Regions from separate parts of the Rahnella sp. RFA10(1/100) genome, predicted to be linked through region 1. Evidence: predicted binding sites of a transcription regulator. Region 1 holds the regulator's gene; each other region holds the start of a gene.
What was found. The regulator PhoB, encoded in region 1, activates phosphate uptake and scavenging genes when phosphate is short. The targets are predictions, from matches to a motif close to CTGTCATAAAACTGNCNNAT.

Region 1 (4,914 bases):
AGTTGTGTCTGACATTGCAGGCGGATCTTATCCAGGCGCTGCTCTTCCTCAGCCAGTTGTACCTGATACTGCGCAAAATCTTGGTTTTGTTGCTGCACGCGCTGGTTAAGCTGCGGGAAAAGTTGCGCGAGCGAAAAAAGCTGTTGTCGCACCGGCCGGAGTTGCATCAGTTCTGTTTGCCGTTTCTGTAAGGCTGCCAGCGGATGCTGTTTTTCCAGAGCTGCCTGACGCTGCTGTGCGGCGTTAAGGGCTTCGGTCAGTGCGGTCTGCCGGGTTTGATGCTGGCGGTTTTCTTCATCCAGTTTTTGTCGTTCTGCCGTTATTTGCCGCAGTGTTGTGTTCTGGTCAGCGGCCTGTTTCTGCGATTCACTGACCGCCCGCTGTGTTTCTGCCAGTGATTTGTGCCACTGAGCGATTTCACCGTCCAGCGGCAGGATTTTTTCTTCGATCAGCGTTTGCATCCGGCGCTGTTCTTCGGCCTGCTTCTGACGTGCAGTTTGCGCCTGTTCTGCTGCCTGGTTCAGCGGCGCCATCTGCGCGATCTGCTGTTCCTGTTGCTGTATCAGTTGCGTCAGATGCTGCTGAAGGCGTTGTGACTCTTCCTGACAACGCTGACGGTCATTGAGTAACGGACGCAGTTTTTCCGCCGGTTCACTGCGTGCCAGCTGTTGTAACTGCGGCGCGGCGGCCAGATTTTCCTGCTCAGCGGCAGCCAGCTGCAGCTGAGATTGCTGAAGTTTTTGCTGCACCTGTTGCCATTGTTGCAGCCAGTTCAGATCCCGCAGGCGTTGCTGCGCCTGTTGGCTGAGGCTGTTTTCCTGTGCGTTCAGTTCAGCATGCTGTGCCTCCAGCGTCTGGCGTTGTTCTTCGCTGAGCAGTTCGATGCCGGACATGCGCTGATGCAGACCGTCGAGTACGATGCGCGCTTCTTTATGTTGCTCAAAGACGCGCTGAGACAGCCGTCCGTAAATTTCGGTGCCGGTCAGTTCTTCCAGCAATTCGGCGCGGTCGTTGGCATCAGCATTCAGAAACGCGGCGAACTGCCCCTGAGACAGCATCATGGATTTGGTGAAACGGCCGAAATCCAGCCCGGTCAGTGTGGCGATGGCGTCGAGTTTGTCGCGCACTTTATCGGCCAGAATTTTGCCGCCGGCCAGTAACGCCAGCTCGACTTTCGGTGCCTGCAAGTTGCCATCCGGCGAATTTTTAGCACGACGCTGGCTCCAGAATGCGCGGTAAGCTACGCCTTTAACTTCAAACTCCACCTCAGCCAGCGATTCGGCGGTGTGGCGGGTCATCAGTTCGTTCTGGCTTGGTGTGATGTTCAGACGTGGCGTCTGATGATAAAGCGCCAGACAAATGGCATCAAGCAGGGTGGTTTTCCCTGCACCGGTCGGGCCGGTGATCGCGAATAATCCGTTGCTGGCGAACGGCTCGGCAGTGAAATCAATTTTCCATTCGCCTTCCAGCGAGTTCAGGTTTTTTAAACGCAGGCTGAGAATTTTCATTGTGCGCTGTCCTCTGCATTCTGACCGTGCGTGACCTGCTCAACAACCTGAGCAAAAAGAGTGCGCATCCGCGCCTGACGGGGGGCATCAGGGTCCGGCTCCAGCGCCAGCCGCCGTTCAAAGACGTCGCTGACGCTCAGTTCACTGAGGGTCTCTTTTTCCTGCTGCTCAATGCTGCTGATGCGCTGTTCTTTGCTGCGGCGCAACAGGACAACTTCCACCGGCAAATCCGCAGTCAGCGCCTGAATACGCCGCTGAATATCGCTGAGATAATCCTGCGTGGCGACTTCGATATCAAGCCAGACGGGTTTTTGTGCATCGCCGCCTTCGAACTGCGCCAGTTGCTTTTCAATTTCCGCCAGCGAGCCTTTGAGTATCTGCATGGGCTGGAAAACAGGAATTTCCAGCGTGTCGATGGCACTGAGCGTTGCCCCGTCGAAATCGAGCAGATACACACTTTTGGCTTTGCTCAGTTCGTCAAAGCTCAGGGCAATTGGCGAACCGCTGTAACGGATGTGGTGAGTTTTTGCGACGCACTGTGCGCGGTGAATATGGCCAAGCGCCACATAATCAACCGGCGGGAACGCCTGCGCGGGGAAGGCGTCAAGTGTGCCTATATAGATGTCACGCACGGAATCAGAAGTACTGACGCCAACGGTGGTCAGATGGCCGGTTGCAATAACGGGCAGCGGTATGCCAAGTTCATCACGCCTGGCCTGCGCGGCCTGCCAGAGCGCGTCATAATGTGCGGCGATGGCTTCCTGCAATGCCAGTTGTTTGTCGCTGCCGGACTGACCGGCCTGACTGGCCAGCAGATCACGCGGGCGTAAAAACGGGATGGCACACAGTACCGCGCCCGGTTTTCCGTCACGCTGACTGAGCACCAAAATCTGTTCAGACAGATTTTCGCCGACAGTGGCAATCACCCGCGTATTCAGGCAGGAAAGTAGCTCGCGTGATTCATTAAGTGTTGCGACGGAATCGTGGTTGCCAGCCAGTACCACCAGCTGACAGCCGGTTTGTTGTAATTCCACCACGAAGCGGTTATACAATTCGCGGGCATAACTGGGCGGTGATCCGGTATCGAAAATATCACCCGCGACAATCACGGCGTCGACCTGATGTTGCTGCACCTGACCGGTCAGCCAGCGCAGAAATGCCTGATGTTCGGCTGCACGGCTTTTGGTGAAAAAGTACTGGCCAAGATGCCAGTCTGACGTGTGGATCAGGCGCATGAGACTCCTGTATGAACCCTGGATGACGACAATGGGGCAAAGTATAAACGTCGGCGGGGGGAGATGTCCCCGATAAATCAGTCCAATTTCAGCAAGATGGCCGCTAATTATCTGTCATATTTGACTGTAATGAACCATTCTTTTCGTTCATAAATCTGTCACAAAACTGACGCATAATGGCGCCCGCAATCAAATAAAAGATCGCTAACCTATTGGCAGGACCTACGATGGCTAGACGTATATTGGTGGTTGAAGACGAAGCTCCAATCCGTGAAATGGTGTGTTTTGTACTGGAACAAAATGGCTATCAGGCCGTAGAAGCTGAGGATTTTGATTCGGCGATTGGGCAGCTTGTTGAACCTTACCCTGAACTTATCCTGCTCGACTGGATGTTACCTGGCGGTTCCGGTATTCAGTTTATTAAGCATCTTAAACGTGAGGCGCTGACCCGCGAAATTCCGGTGATGATGTTGACCGCACGCGGTGAAGAAGAAGATCGGGTGCGTGGCCTCGAAGTCGGTGCCGATGATTACATCACCAAACCGTTTTCCCCGAAAGAGCTGGTTGCCCGCATTAAAGCGGTGATGCGTCGCATCTCGCCAATGGCGGTGGAAGAAGTGATCGACATGCAGGGTTTAAGCCTGGATCCCTCGTCTCACCGGGTGATGGCCAACGAACAGGCGCTTGATATGGGGCCGACAGAATTTAAGTTATTACACTTCTTTATGACGCATTCTGAACGTGTTTATAGCCGGGAACAGTTGCTCAATAACGTCTGGGGCACTAACGTTTATGTGGAAGATCGCACCGTAGACGTGCATATTCGTCGTTTGCGTAAGGCGTTGGAAACCAGCGGACATGACAGAATGATCCAGACTGTTCGTGGTACCGGATACCGTTTTTCAACGCGTTATTGAGTCCTCACAGCGGAGAATCTGTGTGCTAGAACGTTTGTCATGGAAACGATTGGCCGGCGAATTTTTTCTCTTTTGTCTGCCAGCGTTAATTCTCGGTATTTTCGTCGGTCATTTCGGCTGGCTCCTGTTTGTGTCGCTGGTTGCGGCACTGGGCTGGAATTATTACAACCAGCTCAAACTCTCTCACTGGCTGTGGCTTGACCGCAGTATTACGCCGCCGAACGGCCGCTGGAGCTGGGAGCCGCTGTTCTACGGGCTTAACCAGATGCAGATGCGCAACCGGCGTCGGCGTCGCGAATTAGGTCAGTTGATCAAACGTTTTCGCAGCGGTGCTGAATCGCTGCCCGATGCCGTGGTGCTGACCACGGAAGAAGGCAATATTTTCTGGTGTAACGGGCTGGCGCAGGATCTGCTCGGTTTCCGCTGGCCGGAAGATAACGGGCAACATATCTTCAACCTGCTGCGTTATCCGGAATTCCGGCTGTGGATCCAGACCCGCGATTTCAGCCGGGCGCTGAATCTGCAACTCAATAATGAGCATTACGTCGAGTTTCGCGTTATGCCTTATTCAGAAGGGCAACTGCTGATGGTGGCACGCGATGTCACACAGATGCGTCAGCTTGAAGGTGCACGGCGTAACTTCTTTGCTAACGTCAGTCATGAGCTGAGAACCCCGCTGACCGTATTGCAGGGATATCTGGAAATGATGGAAGACGCCAAACTGGAAGAACCTTTCCGCACCAAAGCACTGGATACCATGCAGGAACAGACGCGGCGAATGGACGGGCTGGTGAAGCAGTTGCTGACGCTGTCGAAAATCGAAGCTTCAGCGAATATTGATTTGCATGAGAAAGTCGATATTCCGGTGATGCTCGGTATGCTCGAACGTGAGGTGCAAACGTTAAGCAACGGCCGGCATGAGGTGGTGTTTCGCATTAATGACAAACTGAACGTCTTTGGTAATGAAGATCAGTTGCGCAGTGCGGTATCGAATCTGGTGTATAACGCCGTCAACCACACGCCTGCCGGGACGCGGATTGAAGTCAGCTGGCAGCAAACGCCGCATGGTGCGCAATTCCAGATCAGTGATAACGGACCGGGCATTGCGCCGCAGCACCTCCCGCGCCTGACCGAACGTTTTTACCGGGTCGATAAGGCCCGCTCGCGGCAGACCGGCGGCAGCGGACTCGGGCTGGCGATCGTCAAACATGCGCTCAGCCATCACCACACCAAACTTGAAGTCATGAGTGAAGT
Region 2 (4,914 bases), on a different contig from region 1:
TTTCAGAAGACAGTCGCGTAGACAAACTGGCCGGATGGATCTGCGCCGCCTCATGCGCCATATTGCGCAGCGGCCGTAATCCGCGGCGGATCACCAGATAACCCAGAACGGCAATCAGCAAATAAGCGAATAGCACCGCCCCGGTAATTTCCCAACGAAAAGTCTGTAACAGATGCGACTCCTCGGTCATGAAATGCGCGCCGGTGATTTCAACCGTCCGCCCGTCCTGGATTTGTACCGCCGCACGGGCAAAGCGTACCGGCGTGCCATCCGGTGCGGTGAGGTGATGCACTGTATTCAGCGTCAGCGGATAACCGTCCGGCACGGCCACCACCGGCGGCAATTCCAGCCGGGATGGATTGACGTTGATCAGCGGCTTCTCACCGGACAAACGAAACGTCAGGATATCGCGCTCGTTACCGAGCATATTTTCAAACAGGCCGGGATTACGGCTGAGCTGCGACAGCGGAAATTCGTTGGCAAGCAGATGACGGAAATACTGAACGCGGCCGCTGACCTGATAATCTGCACGGCGTACCAGTTCTTTATCCATCGAGTAATAAAGATAAAAACCAACAGCGCTAACGACCAGTGAGGCGATCAGCGCAAACAGTAAGGTGGCGCGAAGCGTCAGCGACATGCCGCGCTCAGGGAGTGGAGTAAATTGCCGATCAGTCATGTCGCACTTCGCACACATAACCAATCCCGCGCACGGTATGGATAAGTTTCACCTCAAAGGTGCGGTCAACTTTGCCACGCAGGCGCTTAATGGCAACATCCACCACGTTGGTATCGCTGTCGAAATTCATGTCCCAGACCTGTGAGGCGATCATCGTCCGCGACAGCACTTCCCCCTCGCGACGCATCAGCAACTGCAGCAACATGAATTCCTTGTTGGTCAGCGCAATGGCCTGATCCTGACGGGTGACACGACGGCGCAACACATCAAGATTCAGGTCTGCCACCGAATAGATATCGGGTTCGCGGGTGGCCGGGCGGCGCAGTAATGTACGGATACGCAACACCAGTTCGGTGAAGGAGAACGGCTTGATGAGATAATCGTCAGCGCCCAGTTCCAGCCCGTGAATGCGATCATGCACCTCATCGCGGGCGGTGAGAAACAGCACCGGCACGTCGCTTTTTTTGCGCAGGACTTCCATCACCTGCCAGCCGTCCAGCCCCGGCAGCATAACATCGAGGATCACCGCATCGTAACCGTCTTCCAGCGCCAGAAACAGGCCATCAGCACCGTTACGCGCCAGATCCACGCTGTAACCTGCTTCTGTCAGTCCTTTTTTCAGGTAGTCGCCTGTACTGACATCGTCTTCAATCACCAGTATTCGCATTCAGGCCCCCAGCGCCGTATGACCATTCACCTAAAGAATGATTCATCTGAAAGTTTATCAGTTTCGTCAGTCATCTTTGATGACAATTTTGTCATCAATTTGTCATCAGCCAATACCGGTTTATCGTCCACTCTTAAGGAAGTTATCCATCACTGGCAGGTTCAGTGATTCATCTAACAGAATGAAATAACGCTGGAAAATGGAGAGTTAATTATGAATGCACCAACACGTATCGCTGGTCTGTTACTGGGTTCCCTGCTGATGTGCAGCGGGATGACATCCGCTTTTGCCGCCGATAATGTGATTAAACCCACACGCGGAACCATTGATTCAGTTAATGACTCATCAGTACAAATCACCACCCGTCAGGGTGAAAAACTTGACGTTAAACTGACCGATCAGACCAAAATCAATGCCGTCACCAAAGGCAACATCAGCGATATCAAAGCGGACAGCTTTATCGGGACGGCAGCCGTTCCGCAGGCTAACGGCACGCTGAAAGCACTGGAGGTCCACGTCTTCGCACCCAGCCTGCGCGGCAGCGGTGAAGGCTTCAATCCGTTTGAATCCGCCGATGGCAAAATCAATACCATGACCAACGGCACCGTCGGCAAGCTGGTGAACAGCAACGGCCGCACCCTGACCGTGAAATATCACGATGCTGAGAAAACTGTCGTCGTGCCTGACGATGTGCCGGTTGTTCTGCTGGCACCGGGCGACCGCAGCCTGCTGAAACCGGGCACTAAAATCGTATTGTTTGCCATGAAAGACGACAAAGGTGCGCTGGTTGCACGGGGTATCGCTGCCGGTAAAGACGGCATCGCGCCTCCGATGTAATCCGGCCAGTCAACAGGAGATTAAGCGTGAAACCTCAGCTCTCATTACCCCGAAAACGCCGGATCCATTCCTGGCCGGTTCGTATCTGTCATTGGATCAATGTGCTGGCAATGATCGGCATGGTGATGAGCGGCTGGGGGATTTATAACGCCGATCCGCTTTTCGCTTTCACTTTTCCGCAAAACACTACCCTCGGCGGCTGGCTGGGCGGCAATATAGCCTGGCATCTGGCGGTGATGTGGCTGCTGGCGGCTAATGCCCTGCTCTATCTGGTGTGGGGTATTTTCAGCGATCATTTCAGGCATGACTTTTTCCCCTTTTCGCCCCGCTCTGTCTGGCGCGATACCGTTCGTGCACTGACATTCAGGCTCCCTCACAAGCTCGGTCAGTACAACGCCGTGCAAAAGCTGATGTACAGCGGAGTTTTATTGCTGGGCGCACTGCTGGTGCTGTCGGGTTTGTCCATCTGGAAACCGGTGCAGTTCAGCGGGCTGGTCTGGCTGTTTGGCGGTTTTGATATCGCGCGTTATGTGCATTTCTTTGCGATGAGCGGCGTGCTGCTGTTTGTCATTATTCACGTACTGATGGTCCTGCTGGTGCCTGAAACCTTCGTGGCAATGCTGACCGGCGGCAAAAAAATAAGCACGGAGGACCACGCCGATGAGTGAAAAACCACAACGGCCAAAAATTATTCTTGAGCCCGATCAGCGCAAACAACTGGTCAATGTCCAGCGCCGTTTATTACTGCGGTCAGGGCTGACGCTCGGTGCCGTTTCGATGCTGACGGGCTGCAATTTGCAGGACGGTGATCAGGTCGATAAGGTGCTATGGGCAATGTCCCGCTGGAATGACCGGGTTCAAAGCTGGCTGTTCGGCGGCCAGAAACTGGCGCAAACCTACCGCGCGGATCAGATCACCACGCCATTTCGTTTCAACGCTTATTACCCCGAATACAACGTACCGGAAATCGACATCCCTAATTACCGGCTGGAGGTTTCGGGTCTGGTACAAAAGAAAGCTGCGTGGACGCTGGAACAATTGCAGCGCCTGCCACAGGAAAGCCAGATCACCCGGCTGATTTGCATTGAAGGCTGGAGCGCAATTGGTCAGTGGAAAGGTGTGCCGCTGAAAACCTTCCTGCAACAGGTTGGCGCGGATCTGACGGCCAAATATGTCGGCTTCAAATGCGATGACCGCTATTATTCCAGTATCGATATGGCAACGGCGCTACATCCGCAAACTATTCTGGCGCTGGATTTTGGTGGTAAACCCTTACCGCCCGATTTTGGTTATCCGTTACGTCTGCGCATGCCCACCAAACTCGGCTTTAAAAACGCCAAGCATATCGGCGCGATTTTCGTGACCAATGAATACCCCGGCGGCTACTGGGAAGATCAGGGCTATAACTGGTTCAGTGGAATTTGACAGGTATAAAAAACAGGCATAAAAAAACCGCTCAGCTGAGCGGTTTTCGTTTTCGCGGGAGGGTAACGGCAAAGCGTTACGCTGCGGCGAAGAATTAGAAGCTGTAACCCACGCCTGCGATCCAGGTACCCACATCCACACTGCGGATACGGGACTGTTCGTAGGACACGTCCAGAGCAACGTTCTGGATTGGGTTGAACTGCAGACCAGCACCGTAAGAGAAGCCGTAATCGCTGGTGTCATTTTTTTCACGGTTAGCAGTAGATGCTGCTGCTTCGTTGTACTGGAATTTACCGTAGCCAACACCCACAACACCGTAGATGGAAACCCAGTCAGCCAGACGGTAAGCAGGACCCGCAGTCAGACCGTAGTATTGTGCTTTACGGTAGTCGCCAGATGCCGGGGAGCTGTCATCTTCGATGTAAGTGAAAGAACCGATAGCGCCCAGTGGGTTGCTATCTTGTTCCCAACGGTATTTTAAGTTGAAGCCGTTTGCTTTGTTAGCAACGCCTTGTGCGTCACCCTGAGCGTAGCCAGCAGTTACGGTGCTGGTGTCAGCGAAAGCGCTGGAAGAAACGCCCAGAGCAACTACGCAAGCTAATGCGGAAAGACATGCAATTTTTTTCATAAACCACCTCAAAAATAGAAACCAAAGTAACCTTCACGTTTGAAAATATAACAAAAACCAGTGTGAAACTCTGCCTCAATTAAGGTGTCCAAAGCATCATATGGTGTAACAGGAAGTTTCCAGTGAGTCCTATCCTTTTAATTTTATTGATATTTTAGCCCCATAAACTATAAGGTAAACTTATTGAACTTTTTGAGATTAGCAGATAATTCCTAAAATTATGCTTAAAAAAACACCGCTTTTTGCGTCTTTTTAACAGAAACGTTCCGGAAAAAACTTTTCTTTGAGGATTTTTTCTCGCCACATTTCCCTCTACACTGACAGCACTTTACCTTTCTTTTCAAAACTATAAATCTTGAGTTTGCGGATTCATGGATCACCTCAAAAGGCGCAAAGGATGACACAGTCAGGACAACATCAGCCGCAGGAACCGCAGAACACGCTGCAGACGGCGACGCATAACAACAGCCCGCCGGTTCCAGTGTTAGCAAAAAAAACCTCACCGCTGATAGCGATTTTATTGTTACTGATCGCCATGTTGTCATTACAAGGCGGGGCGTCGCTGGCCAAAACGCTTTTCCCGGTAGTCGGTCCGCAAGGTGTCACGGCATTACGTCTTGGGCTCGGCTCTGTTTTATTACTTCTCTATTTTCGTCCGTGGCGTCTGAAAATGCGCGG
Region 3 (4,914 bases), on a different contig from region 1:
TAATACCGGTACAGTCTGTCCAATATAATCAAAGAAGCTGGGTGCGGAGAAAAAAATAGTTTTTAAATTAAGCTCGGAAACATTGCCTGACCACAGATATAACAACAGCATCAACCCTGACCAGATCAGTGCCTCCCGCTTTTGTTTACCGCGTATCTGCTGGTAATAACGATTGAAATCTTTGTTCAAAATAATATTTCCGGTTTGCAGATAATCATTATTCCTCCCCTTCGCAGGGGAGGGAGCTACGGGTTAGCGACTGCCTTTAGTTAACTCACGCTTCATATCAATAATCTGCTGATATTCTGCCAGAGACGTCTCGCCGATATGCTGTTTGCCTCCCACTGCTTTCACGAAACAAGCGTGGTCATCTTTATCCAGTTTCTTAATGGCGGAAACCAGCTTAGCTTTAAATGCCGGTGGCAAATCACTACGCACTAAAATCGGGCCATTTGGGATCAGCGGAGATTCCCAAATAATACGAATTTTCTTCATCAGATCCGGATGGTCCATGCGGATCATTCGGTTGAACGCACCGGAGGTATAACCGGTTTCACGGTCGCCGATCATTGAAGCCCAGGTGACGGCACCTTCAAACTGACCGTTCAGCACACCAAGAATATCCTGCTCATGGCCACCGGAGAAGGTGACACTGGAGAAGAAATTGTTATATTTATTATCCGTGGTACCGCCAAATTCTTTCTTGAATGTCTGGTTCGGGATCAGGTAACCGGAAGTGGAATCCGGGTCAGCGAAACCGAATGATTTGCCTTTCAGGTCAGATAATTTCTGATACGGGCTGTCGGCTTTAACAATAACAACGGAGTGATAACCACGAGATTTGTCGGTATCGTCAATCACGATGCCCACCAGATCCACCGCTTTCGGATTATTAATATAAACCGAAGCAAAAGATGAAGGTGACATGCTTAATACCATGTCGACTTTCTTACCTAACAACCCCTGAATAACACCTGAATAATCGGATGAATTACGCAGTTTGGTATCCACATTTAATTCTTTATCGAAGAAATCTTTTACACACTGATTATCACCGATTTGCTGAGTGGCATTCTGCCCGCCCAAAATACCTAAGTTTAATTCTTTAGGAGCATCTTCTGCCATGCTGTACATCGCGGTAAAAGAACCTGCTACGAAGACTGCCAGACGTAATAACTTCTTCATGAAATAATGACCTTGTGTAGATTGAGTGAAAGTAGAAATAAGCACTGCAAAAAAATAAATAACATTATTATTTAACTGTTTATAGCGTCGTGCTCTTCACCGTATAACTGATGCAAAATATCATCAGTTAACTGATCCGGATGTCCGTCGAAAATAATCTGACCTTTCGCGATGCCGATAACGCGGGTGCAATAATCTTTCACCAGTTCTACCGAATGCAGATTGACCATCACGGCAATATTCTCTTCGCTGACTTTTTTCAGCGCATTCATGATGCGCAGGGTATTTTTCGGATCCAGTGACGCCACCGGTTCATCAGCCAGCAGAATTTTTGGGTTCTGCATCAGCGCACGACAAATCGCTACCCGTTGCATCTGGCCACCGGAAAGGTTTTCGGCACGCTGCAACGCATGCGGCAACATGTGCAACCATTCAAGCAAAGAGATGGCACGGGCACGGTCTTCGTCGTCGAACTGATTAAAAAATGATTTGAACGTTGAGGTGTGACTGAGACGCCCCAGTAACACATTTGTCAGAACATCAAGACGAGGTACCAGACAGAAATCCTGGAAAATCATGCCACAACACGAGCGCCAGCGACGCAACGCTTTGCCGGTCAGCCCTGCCAGTTCCTGGTGTTCGCCATTTTCGTAATGGCATACCACACTGCCTTCTGTGAGCGGGATAGTCCCGTTGAGAACATGCAGCAGAGTGGATTTACCTGCGCCGGAACGGCCAATTACCGCCACGAATTCACCGGCATGGAGATCAAAATTGATGTCATTCAGGACACGCTGACCTGATTTGTAGGATTTCACGAGACCCTTGACGTCCAGAACCTTGTTCAGATGCTGTGGCCCGGTCTGAGGATATTCAGCCTGTGCCAGCTTAAGTTGAGCTTGAGCCATGATGCTGTCTCTCGGTTGCTTTCGTTATCTGGCGTTCATTAAGCGCGAGTTTTATGACACATCAATGACGATTTAATGGACAGCGCATGACAAAAATGCAACAGATTAAGTGAAATTACCTAACCCATATCCCGAATGACATTTAACTTAATAAGTATCATTTAAGCCTATGATTAGATGGCATCACATTAAAAAAGGAAGATGAAATGGATAATCTGTCACTCATCGCCACGCTGAAAGAGATTGCAGGCAGCCGCCACGTGTTGACCGGCGATAGCAATACCGAACGCTATCGTAAAGGGTTCCGCTCCGGTGGCGGCAAAGCGCTGGCGGTGGTTTTTCCGCAAACGCTGCTGCAACAGTGGCAACTGCTCAAGGCCTGTATCGCCGCCGATAAGATTGTCATTATGCAGGCCGCCAATACCGGCCTGACCGAAGGCTCGACGCCCAGCGGCGACGACTATGACCGCGACATTGTTATTTTCAGCACACTGAAACTGGACCAGATCCAGTTACTCGACGGTGGCCATCAGGTGATCGGTTTTCCCGGCAGCACGCTCTACAAACTGGAAAAGATCCTCAAACCCTACAACCGCGAACCGCACTCGGTGATTGGCTCGTCCTGCATTGGCGCGTCGGTGGTCGGCGGGATTTGTAATAATTCCGGCGGATCGCTGGTGAAACGCGGACCGGCATATACCGAAATGGCGTTGTATGCGCAGATCGATGTGCAGGGTGAATTGCAACTGATTAACCATCTGGGAATTAACCTTGGCGAAACGCCGGAAGAAATCCTCACACGTCTCGAAAGAGGCGATTACCGTGAAACCGATATCACGCATGATCAGCGCCTGGCCTCGGATCATGATTATGCTTCTCGTGTCCGCGAAGTGGATGCGGATACGCCATCGCGTTTCAACGCGGATGAACGACGTTTATTTGAAGCATCCGGTTGTGCGGGTAAACTGGCCGTTTTCGCCGTACGGCTGGATACCTTTCCGGCAGAAACACAACAGCAGGTTTTTTACATCGGCACCAATGACACTGCGGTGTTGACAGAATTACGTCGTCAGATCCTGCGTGATTTCGTTAATCTTCCGGTGGCCGGGGAATATATGCATCGGGATATTTTCGATATCACCGAAGTCTACGGTAAAGATACATTTATGATGATCGACAAGCTTGGCACCGACAAAATGCCGGACATGTTTACTGCCAAAGGGAAGTTCGATGCGCACGCCAGTAAGGTTCCATTCCTGCCCAAAAATTTCAGTGACCGTGTGATGCAATGCCTGAGCAAAGCTTTACCTAATCACCTTCCCCCCCGCATGAAACAGTACCGTGACCGGTTTGAACATCACTTACTGCTGAAAATGTCCGGCCCCGGCATTGACGAGGCCCGAACCTTTCTGACACGTTTCTTTACTGAGGGTCAGGGGGATTTCTTTATCTGTTCTGCCGACGAAGGCAAAAAAGCTTTCCTGCACCGCTTCGCCGCCGCTGGTGCCGCCGTGCGCTATCACGCAGTACATGAAAAAGAAGTGGAAGATATTCTGGCGCTGGACATCGCGCTGCGTCGTAACGACCGCGACTGGTTTGAAACACTGCCGGAAGATATCAACAGTCAGCTGGTGGCAAAATTGTATTACGGCCATTTCATGTGCCATGTGTTCCATCAGGATTACATCGTCAAAAAAGGCGCAAACAGCAAGGCGCTGAAACACAAAATGTTAGCGCTGCTCGACGCTAAAGGTGCGGAATATCCCGCTGAACATAACGTCGGCCATTTGTATATTGCGAAACCCCATCTGAAAGAATTCTACCGACAGGCCGACCCGACCAACAGTTTTAACCCGGGGATCGGGAAAACCAGTAAGCTAAAAAACTGGCAGGATTGATACTTTCATCTCTTCCCCTGCGAAGGGGTTAATACCTCCCTCCCCTTCGCAGGGGAGGGAGCAATGCAACCTCATCTCATCAATACTCAGAATAGTTGCGTTCCATAGCCCCACATGATCACCGTCAGAGCCAAAAGTAGTTCTAAAACCAGAACACCCATTGCCAGCGTTGAACTGGAGAACAGAAAACCTTCGCGCCGGTCGATATTGAGAAAGTTAGGGATGCCGAGATATAACAGATATCCGCTGTAACACAGGCCAATGAGTCCGACAAACAGACATAACCAGACCATCGGGTAAAGGGCTACGATCCCGCTGAGGAACATCGGGGTAGCAACATAGCCGGCGAAGACGATACAGCTGTTGAGTGTCGGCCGGCTATCATAACGACGCGCCATTCCATAGATAATCCGTCCCATAAGGGCAACGGCAGCAAGCATCAGAACATAGAAAACGACTGCGATATAAGACGCCGTGAACAGGGAAACCCGCAGCGTCTCGCCGTCACCGAAGTTCCAGCCCAGTTGTGTTGTTCCGATGAAAGAGCAGACTACCGGGATCAGCGCCATTAACAGAACATGGTGTGAATACACATGTGAAACGGTTTCCCGCTCACGCTGGATTTGTTGCAGTTCGGGACCTGGATTGGATATCAGCCCCCAGACATGATTAGCCATGAAACACCCCCTTGTACGCCGAAAGCCGCCAGCAGCGTGCTGTGATAAACCTTCGGCAATGCCGTTCAGACAAGGGCATAAGGAAGGTGGCGGCCTGTCTATATTATAGTCGTTATTGCCAGTTTTGCTGGCACGGCCAATACAGTGTAATGGGTGATTAACCGCATCAGATCGCCTTTAGTGGATATAGCGTGCCGCCGTAAACGTCACGCCAACCAGTACAAGCATCATGCCAATAATCCATCG
Region 4 (4,914 bases), on a different contig from region 1:
CCGATTTCCTCGATAAACAGGAATTCGCTGGCCAGTTCCGCTTCCAGCGCGCAGTCCTGCAAATATTGCACGGTGCCGCGATCTTCTTCGGTGTCCTGACAGCAGGCGATGTGCAGCAACGAGAAACCATGCTGGTTTTTAAGCCCGGCAAAACGTTCGATCAGCTTTTCCTGCAGACTGTTGTACTGATCAGCATCCTGCGACAAATTGCCTGCCGCAATTTGATCTTCAAGCCACAACCACTGGAAAAACGCCGCTTCATACAAAGAGGTCGGCGTATCGGCATTGTTTTCCAGTAATTTCGGCGGATTCACGCCGTCGTAAGCCAGATCCAGACGTGAATACAGGGAAGGCTGTTGCGTGCGCCATGAACTGCGGACAAATTCCCAGACGTGTTTCGGGATCTGGAATTTCGCCATCAGTTTGTCGTCATTCACTACGCGCTCAACGACCTTCAGGCACATCTGATGAATGTCCGCCGTCGCCTCTTCGATCTCTTCAATCTGCGCCAGCGTGAACTGGTAATAAGCATCTTCACACCAGTACGGTTCGCCATACATGGTGTGGAAGTTGAAGCCAAACTCCGTGGCTTTTTCGCGCCAGTCCGGGCGCTCATTAATGGCTAAACGTTTCATCGGTATCTCTTAGCCACCCATGCTGCGGCCAGGGCTGCGTGGCGCCGCAGAGGAGCTGCGTTGCATTGAGGTTTGTTTTGCCACACTGTCGCCAAAACCGCCACGGGTGATGGTGTTGGTCACGGCAGGTTTCGGCGCCATCGCTGTTCTCGGAACGTTCATGGTACGACCGCCCGCTGTTGCGGGGCCGTAGTTTTTACCGGTCGCATCCACGAACTTACCGTTAGCCGGGCTGGCCGGGTTTTTTGAGCTGAACAATGGCTGTTGCGCGTAACCGCCACCGCTCATCATCCGGCCCATCATGTAACCTGCCATCAGCGGCATCCACATGCTGCCGCCGCTGCTCTGGTTTTCGGCCGTGGCGACGCCTGACTGTGCCGGAGCCTGAGTACACTGGCCTTCACCAAATTCAGCGATACAGTCTTCTCGGCTGGCATATTTAGGTGCGGTTTTTGCCGCTTCCTTTTTCGCTGCATCATACGCTGCAACACATTGCGCACTGCCGGAAGGGTTGGCTTTCGAGCAGTCATCCGCATTCTGATACAGCGAAACGGTTTCGTCGGTTTTCTCGCAGCCGGCAAGCATAAAGACTGCGCTTATCGCTAGGGCGACAGGAGTAATTCTAGAGCTACGCCATGATTTACGGAAGGTAGCCAGGTTAACGTGTTGTGTCCGTTTCATCGTTCTTATCCCATGTTTAGGGCTTTTTTGCCCTTTCCCAGTAGGGTCTAAGAATAGGGGAAAGCGGGTGATTGTTAAAGCAGCGACAGGCAATTGTTACGAGACTTTACAGAGCGGCGTGACTCAGGCAAAAAAAAGCAGCCTTTTCAGGCTGCCTTGATGGAAATGCGGGGGACTTTTCAGAATCAATTCTGGAAAGGATTGCCACTTTTCTTCGGTGTTGCGGTTGCTGTTGTTGCGCTGGCTTTCTGAGCACGAGGCGCAGCTGCCGGGGTGCTTTTGCCGTAACCGTCTGCCGCAGCATCCTGATCAGGTGTTTCTGGTGCCACCTGATCCGGTGCGGTTGGGATGGGTTTACCCAGGGCACCGTTGAGTGCCAGCAGATCGCTTTCGTTCAGTGTACCCAGTGCTGATTTGATGTTCAGCTGATTAATCAGGTACGTATAACGCGCACTGGAAAGTTGCTGTTTGGCGTTATACAGCGTGGTGGTGGCATCCAGAACATCCACAATAGTACGGGTACCGACCTGATAACCGGCTTCCATCGCATCTAAAGAACTCTGAGCAGAAACAACGGCTTGTTTATACGCGTTGATGCTACTGATCGAGGCAGAGATGTTATTGAAAGAAGAACGAACGGTCTGCACGACGCTGCGGTGCGCGCTTTCAAGCTGCTCGCTGGCCCCGACAAAACTGTACTGTGCCTGTTTCACCTGAGAGGTGACTGAACCGCCACTGTACAATGGCAGGGAGAAGCTCAGCCCAATCTTGTTCTGACCAGCATCGGCGTCCTGATAACTGGAAGAACCACCCGTTTTGTCGCCGTGATATTTGGTATTGCTGATACCGGTTGAGGCAGTCAGATCAACCGTAGGCATATGGCCGGTTTCCGCATAACGAATTTGCTCACGTGCCAGATCCTGTGACAGACGGGCAGACAGCAAGCTCAGGTTACGGCTTTCTGCTTCTTTCAACAGCGTGGCGACCGGTTGCGGGCGCGTGGTGTTGAAGTTATCGACATTCAGCGAAGACAGTTGCGGGTAATACATACCGGTAACCTGACGCAGGGACTCCAGCGCATTATCCAGGTTATTACGCGCAGTCACTTCGTTAGCCAGTACGGTGTCGTATTGTGAACGGGCGTTCTGCACGTCGGTAATCGCAACCAGCCCCACGTTAAAGCGCTGAGTGGTTTGATCTAACTGACGGTAAATAGCCTGTTTCTGTGCTTCGGTATACGAGAGCGAATCGATTGCACTCAATACGTTGAAATAAGCCGTTGCAGTATTGAGGATCAAAGATTGTTGATCCGTCTGGTAAGACACATCCTGAATACCGGCAGTTTTTTCCTGCAGTGTCAGGGCGCGCCATTTTGACATATCAAAGATGGTCTGCGTTAATTGCAGGCTGGCACTGCCAACGTCGCTGTTAACGCCATTCGCATCACGGTACCCATTGGTGTAATTGTAATCCGCACCCAATCCGAGTTGCGGTAATAAAGGACTGCGGCTTTCGTTAATTTTTTCGAATGCAGCATCCCGGTCAGCAGCAGATTTGCGCAGGTCCGGGTTACTTGTCCTGGCTTGCTGATAGACCTGCATCAGGTTTTCGGCCTGGCTTATCGTACTGAAGCCGCCCAGGCTGAGTCCGATGAGAAGGGGGAGCAGTTTCTTCATTTGCATTCCTTGTTGTGCAGCAATGTTGTTATGTATGGTGGCGCAGTCAAATTAACCCATAGACGCGGATTCTAGCAGAGTCAGGCTAGCGGGGCGGTTGGCTTAACGTGCCTTCCCGAGTGAATGAGCCTAAATCTATCACAAACAACCTTGATTATTATTAACGCATTTTCATCAAACTGACCTCAAAGGGCAATAAATTACCTCTGTGAGGGATAAGGAAACATTCCATGTCTTCATTTAAACGGTCACCGGTTACTTTCGGCAAAGATGATGTAGAAATTATTGCACGCGAGACACGATATAAAGGTTTTTTTTCTATTATTGCATATCGGTTTCGCCATCGGCTGTTTAATGGAGAAATGAGCGCAGAAGTCGTCCGTGAAGTTTTTGAGCGCGGCCACGCTGCGGTACTCTTACCTTATGATGCGAAAAGGGATGAAGTGGTGCTGATAGAACAAATCCGCATCCCTGCTTTGGATTCCAGTGATACTCCTTGGCTTCTGGAGATGGTCGCCGGTATCATTGAAGAGGGCGAGACAGTGGAAGATGTTGCCCGCCGCGAAGCACTCGAGGAAGCGAACATTGTGGTGAAACGCTGCAAACCGGCTGTGAATTACCTGGCAAGTCCGGGCGGAACCAGCGAGCGTCTTTCCATTATGGTCGGTGAAGTTGATGCCACGACGGCAGAAGGAATTCACGGTCTGGAAGCAGAAAATGAAGACATCCGGGTACATGTGGTCAGCCGTGAGCAGGCTTACCGGTGGGTGGAAGAAGGAGCGATAGACAATGCGGCGTCAGTGATTGCCCTGCAATGGCTGCAGCTGCACCATGAATCCCTGAAAAAAGAGTGGGCTAACTAATGATTAAGCGCTATACCCCTGACTTCCCTGAAATGATGAGATTGTGTGAAACAAATTTTGCACAATTGCGCCGTTTGATGCCACGCACCGATGAACCTGGTGAAACGGTGACATATCAGGTGAGTAGCGCAACGTATTGCCTGACGATCCTTGAATCAACACGTTATACATCCCTGATAGAAATCAAACAGACTGCGCCGGCCGTGAGTTACTGGAGCCTGCCTTCGCTCACCGTTCGCCTGTATCATGATGCGATGGTGGCCGAAGTGTGTGCGAGTCAGCAGATCTTTCGCTTCAAAGCACGTTATGATTATCCGAATAAAAAGTTGCATCAGCGTGATGAAAAGCATCAAATTAACCAGTTCCTTGCGGATTGGCTGCGTTATTGCCTTGCGCACGGAGCGATGGCAATTCCGGTTTGTTAGACAGACTTCAACAACAAAGGAAACGATTTGGAAAGCCTGTTTACACTGCCTTTGGTGAATGGGGCCAAAGTCAGGATTCTACAGATTACTGATACCCATCTTTTTGCCGGTGAAGATGAAACGTTGTTAGGCGTAAATACGTTTAACAGCTATCGCGCAGTGCTGGACGCCATCAAAGCGCAGCAGCGTGAAGTCGATATTATCGCGGCAACAGGGGACCTGGCACAGGATCAGTCGGTGGAAGCCTACCATCAGTTTGCCCGCGGTATCGGCGAGCTGACCGCGCCCTGCGTCTGGCTGCCGGGCAATCATGATTTCCAGCCTGCGATGGTCAATGCCTTGCAGGATGCGGGGATCAACCCTTCGAAACACGTTCTGCTTGGTGAACATTGGCAAATTATCCTGCTGGATACACAGGTATTCGGTGTGCCGCACGGCGAGCTGAGCGAATATCAGCTGGAATGGATGGAACGCTGTCTGAACGCGTACCCTGATCGTTTTACTTTGTTGATGTTACATCATCATCCGCTGCCTTCAGGCTGCACCTGGCTTGATCAGCACAGCCTGCGCAATGCGCATATGCTGGCGAATACCCTGGTGAATTACCCGAAAGTGAATACGCTGTTGTGCGGAC

Region 2: the regulator PhoB is predicted to act here: its motif matches at 1,435-1,454, upstream of ETV65_RS08290 (heavy metal response regulator transcription factor).
Region 3: the regulator PhoB is predicted to act here: its motif matches at 2,134-2,153, upstream of phnC (phosphonate ABC transporter ATP-binding protein).
Region 4: the regulator PhoB is predicted to act here: its motif matches at 3,161-3,180, upstream of nudF (ADP-ribose diphosphatase).

The regions. Positions count from the first base shown of each region.
Region 1 covers NZ_SEWR01000003.1:96,980-101,893, reverse strand. Annotated here, with positions in the region: gene sbcC (exonuclease subunit SbcC) at 1-1,508, opposite strand, end outside; gene sbcD (exonuclease subunit SbcD) at 1,505-2,743, opposite strand; gene phoB (phosphate response regulator transcription factor PhoB) at 2,971-3,660, shown strand; gene phoR (phosphate regulon sensor histidine kinase PhoR) at 3,683-4,914, shown strand, end outside.
Region 2 covers NZ_SEWR01000002.1:345,040-349,953, reverse strand. Annotated here, with positions in the region: gene ETV65_RS08295 (heavy metal sensor histidine kinase) at 1-679, opposite strand, end outside; gene ETV65_RS08290 (heavy metal response regulator transcription factor) at 672-1,346, opposite strand; gene ETV65_RS08285 (hypothetical protein) at 1,560-2,183, shown strand; gene ETV65_RS08280 (cytochrome b/b6 domain-containing protein) at 2,210-2,851, shown strand; gene ETV65_RS08275 (molybdopterin-dependent oxidoreductase) at 2,844-3,608, shown strand; gene ompX (outer membrane protein OmpX) at 3,703-4,236, opposite strand; gene rhtA (threonine/homoserine exporter RhtA) at 4,634-4,914, shown strand, end outside.
Region 3 covers NZ_SEWR01000001.1:1,266,102-1,271,015, forward strand. Annotated here, with positions in the region: gene phnE (phosphonate ABC transporter, permease protein PhnE) at 1-189, opposite strand, end outside; gene phnD (phosphonate ABC transporter substrate-binding protein) at 253-1,185, opposite strand; gene phnC (phosphonate ABC transporter ATP-binding protein) at 1,257-2,093, opposite strand; gene dld (D-lactate dehydrogenase) at 2,300-3,991, shown strand; gene ETV65_RS05785 (Yip1 family protein) at 4,078-4,668, opposite strand; gene ETV65_RS05790 (hypothetical protein) at 4,846-4,914, opposite strand, start outside.
Region 4 covers NZ_SEWR01000006.1:230,526-235,439, forward strand. Annotated here, with positions in the region: gene ETV65_RS18325 (glutathionylspermidine synthase family protein) at 1-635, opposite strand, end outside; gene ETV65_RS18330 (DUF1190 family protein) at 645-1,316, opposite strand; gene tolC (outer membrane channel protein TolC) at 1,502-2,998, opposite strand; gene nudF (ADP-ribose diphosphatase) at 3,223-3,855, shown strand; gene ETV65_RS18345 (DUF1249 family protein) at 3,855-4,280, shown strand; gene cpdA (3',5'-cyclic-AMP phosphodiesterase) at 4,308-4,914, shown strand, end outside.